3 regions of the Massilia forsythiae genome follow, and region 2 is predicted to be linked to each of the others. Evidence: predicted binding sites of a transcription regulator. Region 2 holds the regulator's gene; each other region holds the start of a gene.
What was found. The regulator sigma-54, encoded in region 2, starts transcription at its own class of promoters, with help from an activator protein. The targets are predictions, from matches to a motif close to TGGCANGNAANCTGCTTT.
Positions count from the first base shown of each region.

Region 1: a site for sigma-54 is predicted at 2,682-2,699, ahead of HH212_RS10700 (pilin). Genes of this name have one in related genera too.
Region 3: a site for sigma-54 is predicted at 2,403-2,420, ahead of HH212_RS03020 (ANTAR domain-containing response regulator). Genes of this name have one in related genera too.

Region 1 covers NZ_CP051685.1:2,470,116-2,475,488, reverse strand. Annotated here, with positions in the region: gene HH212_RS10710 (S9 family peptidase) at 1-480, shown strand, start outside; gene HH212_RS10705 (O-antigen ligase family protein) at 600-1,988, opposite strand; gene HH212_RS10700 (pilin) at 2,146-2,610, opposite strand; gene sucD (succinate--CoA ligase subunit alpha) at 2,926-3,807, opposite strand; gene sucC (ADP-forming succinate--CoA ligase subunit beta) at 3,825-4,994, opposite strand; gene HH212_RS10685 (DUF2889 domain-containing protein) at 5,074-5,373, opposite strand, start outside.
Region 2 covers NZ_CP051685.1:1,373,978-1,379,350, forward strand. Annotated here, with positions in the region: gene HH212_RS05875 (APH(3') family aminoglycoside O-phosphotransferase) at 1-573, opposite strand, end outside; gene HH212_RS05880 (enoyl-CoA hydratase/isomerase family protein) at 602-1,684, opposite strand; gene hpf (ribosome hibernation-promoting factor, HPF/YfiA family) at 1,755-2,120, opposite strand; gene HH212_RS05890 (RNA polymerase factor sigma-54) at 2,197-3,696, opposite strand; gene lptB (LPS export ABC transporter ATP-binding protein) at 3,699-4,481, opposite strand; gene lptA (lipopolysaccharide transport periplasmic protein LptA) at 4,478-5,077, opposite strand; gene lptC (LPS export ABC transporter periplasmic protein LptC) at 5,105-5,373, opposite strand, start outside.
Region 3 covers NZ_CP051685.1:700,295-705,667, reverse strand. Annotated here, with positions in the region: gene HH212_RS03030 (S9 family peptidase) at 1-1,501, opposite strand, end outside; gene HH212_RS27605 (hypothetical protein) at 1,737-1,868, opposite strand; gene HH212_RS03025 (hypothetical protein) at 1,928-2,194, opposite strand; gene HH212_RS03020 (ANTAR domain-containing response regulator) at 2,431-3,063, shown strand; gene HH212_RS03015 (CmpA/NrtA family ABC transporter substrate-binding protein) at 3,141-4,286, shown strand; gene HH212_RS03010 (MFS transporter) at 4,581-5,373, shown strand, end outside.

The sequences.
Region 1 (5,373 bases), 1.1 Mb from region 2:
GCCGCGGCGGTCGGCAAGTATGCGTGGCTGGACCGCGGCAACGCCTGCGCGCTGGGCGCGTCCTATGGCGGCTACATGATGAACTGGATCGAGGGCAATTGGCCGGACGGCTTCAAGTGCATCGTCAACCACGACGGCGTGTTCGATACGCGCGGCATGGCGTATGCCACCGAGGAACAATGGTTCACCGATTGGGAAAACGGCGGCCCCTATTTCCAGGTGCCGGAAAAGCACGAACGCTTCAACCCGGTCCTGTTCGTGAACAAATGGAAGACCCCGATGCTGGTGGTGCAAGGCGACCTCGACTTCCGCATCCCGACCGCGCAGGGCCTGTCGACCTTCACCGCGCTGCAGCGGCGCGGCATCGACAGCAAACTGCTGGTGTTCCCGGACGAAAATCACTGGGTCTTGAAGCCGGCCAATTCGCTGCTGTGGCATCGCACGGTGTTCGACTGGCTCGATCACTACCTGAAGCATTGACACTGGATGAGCTTTTTAGGATCGCGCCCGGCGTCATCGCCATCGAATGGCGTGCTGGCCGCATCATTGTCCTGGCGCAAAATGCGGGAGACATGACGCTAGAGTGCACGATCGTCTAGTCAAAAGTAGCCGGCTTCCCACATACGTGGCCAATGCATGCCCGAATTGGCGGCCTGCTCGGCGCCGCGCAGCGGCACATGGCGTGCACGGTCTGCCAGGGTTGGCGCCACGGACCAGCCCAGCAGGCAGGCGGCAAACACCACCAGCATCGCCGTGACAGGCCGCCTGGCTGCAGGCGCATCGCTGCAGGCGGCCTGCGGCGCCAGCGCACGCACCCACCCGGCAGCGCAGCCGACTACCAGCACGACTGCCAGCCGGCTTTGCGGCATGACGAACACGCCGGAAAACAGGGCGTCCACCATAATGGCCAGGATCGCCGCCAGGAACATCACGCAGGTTTCCTGCTGACGCCGGTCGGATTGTGCCAGGCCTGCCATGGCACGCAGGAATGCCCGCATCCCCACGCCAATCGCGCCGAAGAGACATAAAAGGGCCGGTAAGCCCCACTCCACCGCCACCTGCAAGATCCAATCATGCGGATGGGCGCCGATCTTCAGGTCGGCGCCGTAATGGGCAAAGTGCAATGGCCCGACGCCCAGCCACGGATGTGCAACAATCAATTGCACCGCGCGTGACCAGAGGAACTGGCGGCCGGAAGCGGGATCGGACGTGGTACGCGCCATCACATTGTCCACGTTGCCGAGCGGCTGCAGCCCGGCGCACTCTGGCAACAGCACGAACAACAAGACATACAGCGCGCAGCCCGCCAGTGCCGTCGCCATCATGGCTCTCAGGAATCCATGCGCATGACGGCCACGCAGGCAGAGCACCGCCACGCCTCCGGCCGCCAATGCGACCAGGCTGGCGCGCGCCTCGCCCACGTACAGCAGGGACCACCAGAAGGCGGCCAGCGCAAACCATGCACGGCGTCGCATGCCGCCCGGAGGCGCCTGCTGGTACGACAGAATGATCAGTGGCAGTAAGGCTGTCTGCGTGTGATTAAGAAAACGCACGTTACTGAAGCCGATGGCCAGACTGTGGATACCGATTTGATAACCGTTGGCAAGCGCGGCCGCATACATCAACATCACACGCAGCGAATAGAACAGACAGGCAAGGCCTACCCATTGCAAGACGCGCTCGACGGCATCGCCTCCGCCACGAGCAACCTCGGCATGCACCACGTGCGCGAGCAGCACCAGCAACAGGATGCTCGACCACTCGTACAGTGCATGGCGCGGCGACCAGGCGGCCAGCGCAGAGACCAGGCCCAACAGGAAAAACGCGGACAAGAACAGTCGTATTGCCCACGGCATCGTGGCTGGCGTCTGAAAAAGCTGTTTGCCGGACACGATCCTGGCGACGCAAACCAGTAGCAGGACAAGTTCCGTACAGCGTTGCAGGTCATGCCCATCGACAAGAAGGAAATTCAGCAGAAGTGCGGTCATCAGGGCTGCCGTGCAAGCAGGCCCTTTCCATGCGATCGAAAACGTGGTTGTCGAAACGATCGGTGTGCCAGGATGCGACATGTGCTTGTCTCGCGCCAGGAGGTAACGGAAACGAAAAAGCCGCCCATGGGGCGGCTTGCGATACTGCGTATGTCAATTAGCTACCGATCGAACCCTTCTCGAGGACAGTTTTCACAGCAGTATTGGTGGTGGCGGCAGCAATCTTCCAGGTGACGGCGCTGTCGCCGATGGTCGGGGTGAAGACGACGTTGGTACCCGACGTGTTCTTGCCGATGTCGGCCAGGGTCAGGGTAATGACGCCATTCGCCTCAACCTTGACAGCGCTGACTTCCTTGGTGGCAGTGAAGGTAGCAGGGAACAGCGCAGGATTATCGGTGGTGTCGCATTTGGCCACTGAACCGGCTTCCTGGCCGCACATGGCGACGGCGGTCTTGTACGGATCGGCTGCCGACAGCGCGTTCGCGGCCTTGGCCTTGGCGGTGTAGTCGCTGTACGCCGGAATGGCGACGGCAGCCAGGATGCCGATGATCGCGACAACGATCATCAATTCGATCAGGGTGAAACCGGCTTCGGCTTTCTTGACAATTTTCGGTGCTTTCATGATATTTCTCCGGATGGGTACGACGTTAAGGGGTACTGCTTGTCTGGTTACTGCTTGCTTCTGCTCTACTCTATGCAAGCGCTGTGCCAGGTCGTTTCCATACGGAATCGTTATTCATGAATTATTGAACAGATCCGTTTTTGCACATTTATGCTTGCCATGTGACAATTTTTGTTACTCCTCGACGGCGCAATTTGTCAGGTCACCGTCTTTGGCATGCCGCTGTCAAAAAATGTCAGCCCAAAATGCAAAAGGGAGCCGCAGCTCCCTTGTTCTTGCCAGGTCCGGCGCAGGCCGGACCCTTGTATCGATCGATTACAGCATGGCCTGCAGCAGGCGCGCCATTTCCGACGGGTTCTTGGTGACCTTGATGCCGCAGGCTTCCATGATTTCCAGCTTGGCTTGCGCAGTGTCGGCGCCGCCCGAGATCAGCGCGCCGGCGTGGCCCATGCGCTTGCCCGGCGGCGCGGTGACGCCAGCGATGAAGCCGACCACCGGCTTCTTCATGTTGTCCTTGATCCAGTACGCAGCGTTGGCTTCGTCCGGGCCGCCGATCTCGCCGATCATGATGACGGCGTCGGTATCCGGATCGTCGTTGAACATCTTCATCACGTCGATGTGCTTCAAGCCGTTGATCGGGTCGCCGCCGATGCCGACTGCCGACGATTGGCCCAGGCCCAGCGCGGTCAATTGACCCACTGCTTCATAGGTCAGGGTGCCCGAGCGCGACACGACGCCGATGCGGCCCTTCTTGTGGATGTGGCCCGGCATGATGCCGATCTTGATTTCGTCCGGAGTGATCAGGCCCGGGCAGTTCGGGCCCAGCAGCAGGGTCTTGCTGCCGGCCTTGGCCATGCGATCCTTGACTTCCATCATGTCACGGACCGGGATGCCTTCGGTGATGCAGATCGCCAGGTCCAGTTCGGCTTCCACGGCTTCCCAGATCGCGGCGGCGGCGCCTGCCGGCGGCACGTAGATCACGGACACGTTGGCGCCAGTTTCCTTCTTGGCTTCGGCGACGTTGGCAAAGATCGGGATGCCTTCGAAGTCTTCGCCGGCTTTCTTCGGATTCACGCCGGCAACGAAAGCTTCGCGGCCGTTCGCGTAATCGCGGCACATGCGGGTGTGGAACTGGCCGGTCTTGCCGGTGATGCCCTGGGTGACTACTTTGGTGTCTTTATTGATGAGAATCGACATTTTCTTTCCTTCGCGAATTAGGCTTGACCGGCGGCAGCGGCAACGACCTGCTTCGCTGCATCTTCCATCGTATCGGCGGCAATGATCGGCAGGCCGGATTCGGCCAGCATCTTCTTGCCCAGGTCTTCGTTGGTGCCCTTCATGCGCACGACCAGCGGCACTTGCAGCGACACGGCCTTGGAAGCGGCGATCACGCCTTCGGCGATGACGTCGCAACGCATGATGCCGCCGAAGATGTTGACCAGGATTGCCTTCAGGCCTGGGTTTTTCAGCATGATCTTGAACGCTTCGGTGACCTTCTCGGCGGTGGCGCCGCCGCCCACGTCCAGGAAGTTGGCAGGTTCGCCGCCGAACAGCTTGATCGTGTCCATGGTGGCCATGGCCAGGCCGGCGCCGTTCACCAGGCAGCCGATGTTGCCGTCCAGCGAGATATAGGCCAGGTCGAATTTCGATGCCTCGACTTCGGCCGCGTCTTCCTCGTCCAGGTCGCGGTAGGCGACGATGTCCGGGCGGCGGAACAGGGCGTTCGGGTCGAAATTGAACTTGGCGTCCAGGGCGATCACTTTACCGTCGCCGGTCAGGATCAGCGGGTTGATCTCGGCCAGCGATGCGTCGGTTTCCCAGTAGGCTTTGTACAGGCCTTGCAGGTTGGTGCGGGCGGCTTCGATCGAGCCTTCCGGCACGCCGATCTTGCGGGCGATGTCATCGGCTTCGGCATCGGTCAAGCCGACTTTCGGGTCGATGGCGATGCTGTGGATCTTTTCCGGGTTGCTGTGCGCGACTTCTTCGATGTCCATGCCGCCTTCCGACGAGGCCATCAGCACGACCTTCTGGGTGACGCGGTCGGTGACCAGCGACACGTACAGTTCCTTCTTGATGTCGGCGCCTTCTTCGATCAGCAGGCGGTTGACCTTCTGGCCTTCCGGGCTGGTCTGGTGGGTGATCAGCTGCATGCCCATGATCTGGTTGGCGTACTCGCGCACCTGATCGATCGACTTGGCGACCTTCACGCCGCCGCCCTTGCCGCGGCCGCCAGCATGGATCTGCGCCTTGACTACCCAGACCGGGCCGCCCAGCTCTTCAGCTGCCTTGACGGCCTCGTCCACCGACATGCACGGAATGCCGCGCGGAACGGTCACTCCGAACTTTCGGAGGATTTCTTTGCCCTGATACTCATGGATTTTCATGCTGGCTTCCCTTCTCTGTTACTGATTAAGAAATGCGGTTGGAATAAAGATTCGAACAACTAAGCGACAAAACCGGATACTAACCCGGTACCGCCTTCAATACCCAGCGCGGATAATAGGTCTCGACGACGGGGCCGTCGAGGCGCAGGGCGTGGCAGCGGCCGAGTTCATAGGGACGCTCGGGCGAGGCATCGCCCGGGCGGCTTTCCATGGCGTCGTCGGACCAGGCTTGCAATGCCGCGGTGGGCAGGACCTGGGCCAACTCGGTCAGGTGCGTGCAGCCGAGGACGCCGGACAGGCGGTCCTTCAAATGCAGCCGGAAATGGTTCAGCAGCGACAAGCCGATCAGCTTCTGGTAGGCAGGGGCAATGGTGTCGCA
Region 2 (5,373 bases):
GGCATCGCCGTGCGCGACCACCGGCTCTTCGCGCAGCGGCGCCTGCGCGCGCAGGCGCGCCAACGGCTCGACCGGCGCCAGGCCACGGTGACCCTGGTCCAGGTCGTCCGTGTCGACCAGGCCCGCCTGCAGGCGCGCATCGGCGCGTTCGATGCGCAGCGCGGCGCGGTGGTCGAACGGACAGCCGGCCGGATCGAGCGCGTGCAGCGCGCGCAGCGCTCCGGCCAGCAGCGCGACGCCGGCACCGGGATCGATGCCGCTCGCTTCCAGGTCGCTGCCGGGCACGGCGCCCAGCAGCAGCCAGTCGTGGCCGGCGTGGTGCGCCTCGCCACGCACCGGCGCGCAGGGAATGCCGCTTGCGCCCAGCCAGCGCAGGCGCGCCGCCTCGTCGGCCAGTTCCGACAGCGGACCCGCGGGTTCGGCCTTGACGAACAGCGCGGGACGGCCGGGCGCATCCAGGCGCCACACCTGCGCCTCCGAGCAACCGGTTTCCTGGCGCGTCCAGCGGCAGCCGGCCAGGGATGCCCGCCATGACTGTGGTATCGACTGCGGCGGTATCGACTCGGCGTCCATGCATCCTCCCAGGGATCGATGAAACGGTTCAGAGATGGCGCAGCGGATGCGCGTACGGCGGCCATACCGGTGCGAAGAAGCGTTCGATCATTTCCGGCGTCACCTGTTCCAGCGCCGGCGGGTTCCAGCGCGGCGCATTGTCCTTGTCGACCGCCAGCGCGCGCACGCCTTCCAGGATCTCGCCGTGCTCGAACGCACGCCGCACCAGGCTGCGCTCCATGCGCAGGCAATCGGCAAAGTCCATGCCGGCGGCGCGCGCCAGCATCGCGTGCGTCACGCACATCATCAAGGGCGAGCGGCGCCGCATCGCGGCCAGGGCGGCCTGGGCGAACGGGTCCGGGTCGCCGGCCAGCGACGCCACGATGTCCGCCACCGAGGCAGCGCCGAAATGGCGGTCGATCGACGCGCGCTGCGCGCTCAGCTCGCTGTCTCCGGCCTGCGCTGCGAACGGCGCGGCGAAGGCGCGCATCGCTTCGGGCAGTGCGGCGCCGGGCACGCTGCCGACCAGTGCGCGCAAGCCGTCCAGCCGGGCGGCGGGCACGAACAGGTCGGCCAGGCCGGCATACAGCGCGTCGGCGGCGCCGATGGTGGCGCCGCTCACGCCCAGGTAGACGCCGAGCCGGCCCGGCGCATGCGCCAGGAAATGGCTGCCGCCGACGTCCGGGAACATGCCGATGTTCACCTCCGGCATCGCCATCCTGGTGCGCTCGGTCACGATGCGCAGGCCGCAGCCGGGGCCGCCCTGGGCGATGCCCATGCCGCCGCCCATCACCACGCCGTCCATCAACGATATATACGGTTTACCATGAAAATGCACGAGGTGGTTCAGCGTGTATTCTTCGGTGAAGAAATCTTCCAGCAGCGCGCTGCCGGTGCCGGGCGTGGCGCCGCCGGCCTGGTGGAAAAAGCGGATGTCGCCGCCGGCGCACAAGGCTTTGTCGCTGGTGCTGCCGATGACGACGGCATCGACGCCATCGTCCGCGCGCCACGCCAGCAGCGCCGCGGTGAGCGCACGCACCATGTCGAGCGACAGGGAATTGAGGGCCTTGGGACGGTCCAGCGTCAGGATGCCGGTGCGGTTGACGACGCGGGCGTGCACGTGTTGGTTCATGGTATTTTGCGGACGTCCATCAAGCAAAAAGGGCGCCGATGCGCCCTTCGTTGTCGTTGCTGCAGCCGGCTTATGCCGTGGCGGGAACGTCGTCGGCATCGCCCGCATCGGACAGATGCTTGAGCGCCGTGCGACTGTGATTTTGCAGCATCTGCTTGTACTTCTGCACTTGCCGGTCGAGACGGTCCATCAGCATGTCGATCGCTGCGTACAGGTCGTGGGCCGCGCTGGCGACGTGCACGATCTTGCCCGCGACACGCAGGTTGATCTCGGCCTTCTGGCGTTTTTCTTTCTCGGTGAGGTTGTCGATGCAGAGGATGACGTGGGAGTCGATCACTTGATCGAAATGGCGGGTGATGCGCTCGAGCTTGTTCTGTACGTATTCTCGGATGGCGGGGGTTACATCCAGGTGATGTCCACTGATGGTGAGATTCATACACACTCCTTTGAAGATACGCAGCTGTCCGGGCTTTGGGGAAAATGCGGCGAACAGCGCTTGATACGAAGGCCGGCTACAAGGATTTGCGGAGGCTGACGGGTGGAATCTTCAAGGCTTCACGGTACTTGGCGACCGTGCGGCGCGCAATCACCATGCCCTGCTCCCCCAGCATGTCCGCAATCTTGCTATCCGATAAGGGATTCTTGGGGTCTTCCGCTCCTGTAAGTTGCACGATCAGAGCCCGGATTGCCGTCGAGGACGCTTCACCGCCCGCCTCGGTCGCAACGTGGCTCCCAAAAAAGTACTTCAACTCGAACATGCCATGCGGCGTCAGCATGTATTTTTGAGTTGTAACCCGAGAAATTGTGCTCTCGTGTAGGCCTAGTGTATCAGCTATCTCGCGTAAAACAAGGGGACGCATGGCAACCGCGCCATGGGAGAAAAAGTTGCGCTGGCGATCGACGATGGCTTGCGCCACGCGCAGGATCGTGTCGAAACGCTGGCGCATGTTCTTGATCAGCCACTTCGCTTCCTGCAATTGCGCGCTCAATTGGCTCTCGCTCTTGCCCTGTTTCAGCAGCGACGCGTACACGCTGTTCACGCGCAGGCGCGGCATCACTTCCGGATTCAATTGCACGCTCCAGCCGTCCTTGGCGCGGCGCACGATCACGTCCGGCACCACGTAGTCGGACACGTCCGCTGCGAATGCCGCACCCGGATGCGGATTGCACTGGCGGATCACCGCCTGCGCCTCGCGCAGGTCTTCGTCGTCGCAGTCGAGCGCCTTTTTCAGCTTGTTGAATTCGCGCTGCGCGAACCAGCTCAGGTAGCGCTCGACGATGACCAGGGCCATGCGCCGCGTCACCAGCGGCACGCCGTGCATGCGCCGGATCTGCAGCGCCAGGCACTCGGCCGCGCTGCGCGCCCCGACGCCGGGCGGGTCCATGCTCTGCACCAGCGCCAGCGCGGTGCGCAGCTCGTCGAACTCGACTTCCAGCTCTTGCGGCAGGCGCGCGTGGATGTCGTCCAACGGCTCTTCCAGGTAACCGTTGTCGTCGAGCGCGTCGATCACCAGTTCCACCAGCGCGCAATCGCGCGCGGCGAAGCAGGTCAGGCGCAACTGCTCCATCAAATGCTCGCGCAGCGAGACCGGACTGGCTTCCAGCTGCGGGCGGCCGTCCTCGTCGTCGCCATTGCCGCTGGCGCGTCCCGTCTCTCCCCAGTCGGCATCCGCGCCTTCGGCTGCGCCGCCGCCCTCGTCGCCACTGGCTTCGCCGCCTTCGCCGTTCTCGGCAGCGGCGCCGCCTTCCTGGCCGTTGGCTTCCGCGTTGGGCGCCTCGTTCGACGGGGTCGTCGACGTGCCGGCGTTGTTGTTGATGGCGCCGTCGGCCAGCAGGCGCACCGAGCGGTCGAGCGGATCGTCCAGGCGTTCCAGCAGCGGGTTATCGCTCAGCACCTGTTCGATTTCCTGGTGCAGTTCGAGCGTGGACAGCTGCAGCAGCCGGATCGACTGCTGCAGCTGCGGGGTCAGTGCCAGGTGTTGCGAGGTCTTGAGTTGCAGCGACTGTTTCATGACTACATGCGGAAGTGTTCGCCGAGATAGACGCGGCGCACCGACTCGTCGGCGATGATGTCGTCGGGACGCCCGGATGCCAGCACCGCGCCCTGGTTGATGATGTAGGCGCGGTCGCAGATGCCGAGCGTCTCGCGCACGTTGTGGTCGGTGATCAGCACGCCGATGCCGCGCTCCTTCAGGAAGCGCACGATGCGCTGGATCTCGATCACGGCGATCGGGTCGACGCCGGCGAACGGTTCGTCCAGCAGCACGAAGCGCGGATTGGTGGCCAGCGCGCGCGCGATCTCCACGCGCCGCCGCTCGCCGCCCGACAGCGACAGCGCCGGGCTCTCGCGCAGCTTCTCGATCTGCAGTTCGGCCAGCAGTTCGTCGAGCCGCTCGCGGATGCGCTCCTTGCCCAGGCGCTTGCCGTTCTCGCGCTGCAGCTCCAGCACGGCGCGGATGTTCTCTTCCACCGTCAGCTTGCGGAACACCGAGGCTTCCTGCGGCAGGTACGACAGTCCCAGCAATGCGCGCCGGTGGATCGGCATGCTCGTCACGTCGGTGCCGTTGATGTCGATGCTGCCGGCGTCCGACGGCACCAGGCCGACGATCATGTAGAACGAGGTGGTCTTGCCGGCGCCGTTCGGGCCGAGCAAGCCCACCACTTCGCCGCAGGCGACCTGCAGCGAGACGTCGCGCACCACCAGGCGCTTGCCGTAGCTCTTTTGCAGGCCCTTGACGACCAGGGTGCTGCCGCCGCTGCATTCGACCACGGCGGCTTCGGGGCGGACGTCCATCATCGGCTGCCCTCGGCCGCAGGCGCAGCCACGGCAGGTGCGGCGGCGGCCGGCGCGGCGGCCGCATTCGCATTGCGGCGCGGCGCGATGATGATGGTGTTGCGGCCCTGCCCCGCCTTGGTCTGGCCGCTGGCGTCGTTGCGCACGTTGGCCACCTCGGTGCGGTTGTCGTAGGAAATGAAGGCGCCGTTGACTTCGCTCGACAGCTTGCCGTTTTCCAGCTGGCGCACCACCGCGTTCGAGAACAGCTTGACCAGTTCGGTGCGCTCGTCGTACTCGATGCGCTGGGCCTGCCCTTCCATCCACAGGTCGGGGCCGCCGTCGCGCTTCTGGCGGAAGCTGGCGACCTTGCCCGGCGCCGCGGTCAGCGTCACCAGCATGTAGCCCTCGGGCGATTCCTTGAGCACGGCCTTGTCCGACTTCAGCGTCAGCGTGCCGCGCTCCACCACCACGTTGCCGGTCAGCGTGCGGGTCTGCCTGACCTCGTCGACGTCGCCGGTATCGAACTTGATCACGGCCTGCTTGAGCGAGTCCGCCTTTTCGGCCCAGGCGGTGAGCGTTGCCAGCGACAGGGCAACGACGGCGAATAGTTTTTTCATTGGTTACGGGTCCTTGTGATGGGCGCTTCAGCGCTTGCCGCGCGGCGGATAGACGATCTGGCCGCGCCCGCCCAGGTGGATCTGCTGGGTGGCGTTGTTGGCGATCATGCCGGTGCCGGTGACGGCGGTGGCGCCGAGCGTCATGTCGATCTTGCGGTCGGTCTTGGCGATGTCCTCGTCCGGCAGCAGGGTCAATGCCTCGGTGCGGATCTGCATCGGCTGCGTGGTGGCGTTGCCGGGACGGTGGATGTCGACGTTGCCGGCCAGGTCGATCTGGTTCTGGTCCTGGTTGATGT
Region 3 (5,373 bases), 670 kb from region 2:
AATAGCGCACCAGCAGCTTTTTCTGGTCGGGCGACAGGCGGAATTCCTCGACGCCGCCGTCCAGGCTGCTGACCTCGCGCGTGGCGCCGTCGCGCGCCGCGACCGCGCACACCTCGTAGGCGCCCGGCGTCTTGCGGTTGCAGACCACCCAGGCGGTCTGGCCGTCGGCCGACCAGGCCACGTCCGAGGCTTCCCACTTGCCGCCGGTGAGGGCGCGCGCGTTGCCGGCGGCGTCGCGCACGTACAGGTGCGAGTAGCCGCTTTCCTCGGACAGGTACCATAGCGTGGCGTTGTCCGGCTTCCAGCCGAAGTCGTTGTTGTCGTAGTTGACCCAGGCCGCATCGCTCAGGCGGTGCACCGGTTTCAAGGCCGCGTGCGGCAGGTCGACGGTGGCGATCCAGCGGTCCTTGTTGTCGACCGCGCGCAGCATGATGGCCAGGTTGGCGCCGTCGCGGCTCCAGCTGACGGCGTCGCCGCGGAAGCCGATCGTCACCGGGCGGTTGCCTTTCAGGGGATCGAGCTTGCGCTCGGCGCGCATGGCGGCCAGCGGGTCGGTGCCGATGCCGGGCAAAACGTCGAGCGGCACGTCCTTGACCTCGCGCGTGGCCAGGTTGACCAGTTTCAGCGCCTGGCCGGCCGGCGCGTCGCGGCCGACGCGGGTGCGCTCGTCCGCGCTTTCCTCGTAGCCGCTCTCGGTCACGTAGCGCGGCATCTTGCCGATACGGCCCTTGTCGCCGTCCTTGGGGCCGGTCACCACCAGCAGCCAGCGGCCGTCCGGCGACAGGTGGCTGTTGAGAATCGCCACTTTGTCGCCGAGATAAATCGGGCCCGGCGCGCGGGTCGGATCGGCGCGCCGCTCTTCCTCGCCGCGCGCGCGGTTGGCGTCGCGCTCGTCCTTCTGGCGTTTCAAGGTCGCGATCAGGCGCAGCTGCAGCTCGCGCGACTGCTTGTCGGCCGCGCTGCCGTCGGGCGGCGCGTTCGGATCCCTGGCCGCGCGCAACAGCGCCAGCGGCGCCACCAGGCGCTCGGCGCGCTGCCAGACCATCCAGTCGTCGCCGCTGCGGAACTGCACGCTGCGGCCGTCCGCCGCATACTGCACGGCCTTGACGGCGTCTTCCCTGGCGCCGCTGCCGCGCACGATCTGCACCAGGGCGCCGCTTTTGAGGTCGCGTTCGAACAGGTCGCCGTTGCGCAGCACCAGGGCGCGCGTGCGTTCCGGGTTGTAGACCATGTCGGCGCTGTCGAGCTTGGACAGTTCGGTGTCGCGCACCTGGCGCGCCTTGCCGTTGCCCGCGTCGACCTGCCAGGTATCGCGCACCGGCGAGCCGGTGCGCTTCTGCTTGTAGAACACTTCCTTGCCATCCCAGTTCCACCAGGCCGCCTCCACGGGCGTGCCGATCCAGTCCGGATTGGCCATGGCCTGGTCGAGGGTGATGGGCGTGGAAGCGAAGGCGGGCAGCGCCAGCACGGCGGCGAGAACGGTCAGGGTAGGGAGTCGCATCATCGGTCGGGTCGAGCGGAACGCGGGCATGCATTCCGGGTCAAGAATTGCAAAAAAGCATTCTAGCGCAGGCGATGACGGGGCTGGGCGGGTTTCGCGAGGGGAGTGGTGTGCCTGCGTAAGTACGGCATGCAGGAAAAGGAGAGGTACGTGTTATTGCAATGCACAAAAGACAACGCCCGGCAATCCGGGCGTGTGGCGATTCGATGCTGCCCGCGCATGCGGGCCGCTGCGATTACATCTGCGGGTGCTGCGCGGTCCACAGGTCGGTCGGGGTGGTGGCCGACGGGTTGCGCACGAACATCACGATGCGGGTGACGATGGCCAGGGCGGAGATGGCGACGGTGACGTATTCGATCGGGGTCATGATATGTATCCTTGTATGCTTGAGATTCGGTTGATGTGTTTCTGTTCGGTGCTGCGTATTCAGTTCTTTGCCGTGTCGCGCGACATTTCGGCGGCCAGGGCCGGTGCATAGTGTTCGCATGCGGTGCCCAGGATCAGCAGCTTGGCCAGGCTTTGCTGCTCGGTGCGGGCCAGGGCGCCGCTGGCGGGTTGGGCCGCGTCGTGCACGAACCAGCCGCCGTGGGCGGTGTACAGTTCGATCGCGAAGTTGCGGATCTTGCCAAAGGTCTCGGCGACGATGCTGCGCAGGCCACTGTTCTGCGCTTGGGCGATGGTTGCGGTGTTCATCGATTTCTCCGTTCATTTCCTGAGTTGTTGCGTTGCAGTATAGGGACGATTTCTCTATAAATGAACTTTTAGTTTGTGATGCATCCCATTCGCGCTGTGAATATTTTCTTCAAGGCAATTATTGTGTTTTGGCGATTACGGACATCGGTTTTCTGAATATCTGCAGAGCTCGCCTCGTTGCAAAGTCGTGGTTAGGCAGGGGTAGGCTTGGCCCGGAACTTGCATATTCCCCAGGCATGAAACCGCCTTCTCCACGCACCCTGCGCATCGTCGTCGTCAATTCCCAGGCCGGCGCCGGCCTGGACGAGCACAGCGCGGCCGCCCAATCGCGGCGCAACGCGGCGCTGCGCATCGGCCTGCTCGAATCGGGCTACGACATCGTCGCCTCGCTGCCGGCGGATATCTTCCTGCCCGGCCGCATCGCCCAGATCCAGCCGGACATGATCATCATCGACAGCGAATCGGATGCGCGCGACGTGCTCGAGCACATCGTGATCGCCACCCGCGACGAGCCGCGCCCGATCGTGCTGTTTACCGACGACCAGACCGAATCGAGCATGGATGCGGCGCTGGCGGCGGGGGTATCGGCCTACATCGTCGACGGCCTCCAGGCCGAGCGTGTGAAAGCGGTGCTGGACGTGGCCATGGTGCGCTTCCGCCGCGAGCAGAAGCTGCTGGACGAACTGTCCGATACCCGCCGCCAGCTGGCCGATCGCAAGCTGATCGAACGCGCCAAGGGCGTCGTCATGGCGCGCCACCGGTTGAGCGAGGAAGAGGCCTACCGCAAGCTGCGCAACATGGCCATGAACCGCAAGCTCAAACTGGCCGAGATCGCCCAGCGCGTCCTGGACGTCGAAGACCTGCTCTGAATTCGGGGTCAGAGCAGATTGAATGTGCTCTGACCCCGAATTAGGGCAAGTTCACTAGAGAAATAGAAAGGCATTACATGACGGAACGCACCCAGATCAAGGCCGGCTTCATGCCGCTCACCGATTGCGCCTCGCTGGTGATGGCGTCGGTGCTGGGCCTGGACCAGCAGTACGGCATCGAGCTGGTGCTCAGCCGCGAACATTCTTGGTCGGGCATGCGCGACCGCCTGGTCAGGGGGGAACTCGATGCCGCCCATGTGCTGTACGGCCTGCTGTATGGGGTCGAGATGGGCATCGGTTGCGCGGCCACGCCGATGGCGGTGCTGATGAATCTGTCGCGCAACGGCCAGGCCGTCACCGTGTCGCGCGCGCTGGCGGAGCAGGGCGTGACCAGCCTGGAAGCGCTGGCCGACCTGGTGCGCCGCAGCGGGCGCCGGCCGGTGTTCGCGCACACCTTCCCGACCGGGAACCATGCGATGTTCCTGTCCTACTGGCTGGCCGCCGGCGGCATCGACCCGCTGCGCGACGCCGAGCTGGTGACGGTGCCGCCCGGCCAGATGGCGGGCAGCCTGGCGGCCGGGCACATGGACGGTTTCTGCGCCGGCGAACCCTGGAGCGGCAATGCGGTGCTGGATGGCAGCGGTGTCACGCTCACGGTCAGCCAGGACATCTGGCCGGACCACCCCGGCAAGGCGCTCGGCGCGCGCGCCGATTTCGTCGACGCCAACCCGGACGCCAGCCGCGCCCTGGTGGCGGCGCTGCTGGAAGCGGGGCGCTGGATCGACGAATCCGACGCCCACCGCGCCGCCGCCGCCGAGGTGCTGGCCAGCCCGGCCTATCTGAACACCGACATGCAGGCGATCCTGGGCCGCCTGCAGGGCCAGTACGACGACGGCCTGGGCCGGCACTGGCGCGACCCCGACCCACTGCGCTTCTTCGCCGACGGCGACGCCAATTTCCCGTGGCTGTCGGACGGCATGTGGTTCCTGACCCAGCAGCGGCGCTGGGGCCTGCTGCGCGAGGACCCGGACTACGCGGCGCTGGCCGCCCGCGTCAACCGCATCGAGCTGTACCGCGAGGCGGCGCTGCTGGCCGGCGTGGCGGCGCCGAGCGCGACGATGCGCAGTTCGGTGCTCATGGACGGCAAGGTGTGGAACGGGCTCGACCCGCATGCCTACGCCCATTCGTTCGCCATCCACCGCCTGGCGCCCGGCGGGGCGTAAACAGTGCGCCCCGGCGAGAAGCGCGCCATGTTGGGGCATGGTGCACTGCAACGAAGCGCCATCCCGGCAAGGTTTGATCGAGTTCACGGGCGGCGCGCTCTGGCACGGCTCTTGCACTTATCCCCGTAAAGGATCAACGGCGATCCCTTCGATGTACAGAACCACAGCCGGTCCAACGGCGGACCGGCAAACAGGACAACGGCGTCCGCTGCACCCGAAACACGAAGAACGTGTTCGGCCAGGCAGCGGACGCCTTTTTCGTTTTCTGACGATCAAAATAAAGGGAGCCTGGACATGGCCGGCAAAGCAAACAGCATCAAGCTTTTCTCCTTCAACACGCCGCAGATGCGCGCCTTCCACATGAGCTGGGTGGCGTTCTTCGTGTGCTTCTTCGCCTGGTTCGCCTGCGCGCCGCTGATGCCGGTCATCAAGGGCGAGTTCCACCTGTCGGTCGGCCAGATCGCCGACATCAACATCGCCGCCGTCGCCATTACCATCCTGGTGCGCCTGCTGGTCGGCCCGCTGTGCGACCGCTTCGGCCCGCGCAAGACCTATACCGGCCTGCTGGTGCTGGGCGCGATCCCGGTGCTGGGCGTGGCCATGGCGCAGAACTACGAAAGCTTTCTGCTGTTCCGCCTCGGCATCGGCGCGGTCGGCGCCAGTTTCGTGATCACCCAGTACCACACCTCGGTCATGTTCGGCCCGAAGGTGGTCGGCACCGCCAACGCGGCGTCGGCCGGCTGGGGCAACAGCGGCGGCGGCGTGGCGCAAGCCTTGATGCCGCTGCTGATGGGCGCGGTCGTGATGGCCGGCGTCAGCGAGACCATGGGCTGGCGCGTGGCGCTGCTGGTGCCGGGCGTGGCCATGCTGGTCACCGCCGTCGCCTACTGGAAGCTGACCCAGGATTGCCCGGAAGGTAACTACGCCGAACTGCGCGCCGCCGGCGTGCCGTTCGAAGCCAGCGGCAAGGGCGGCTGGGCCAGCTTCGTGCAAGCCTGCGGCAACTACCGCGCCTGGCTGCTGTTCGTCACCTACGGCGCCTGCTTCGGCATCGAACTGTTCATCCACAACACCGCCGCCGTCTATT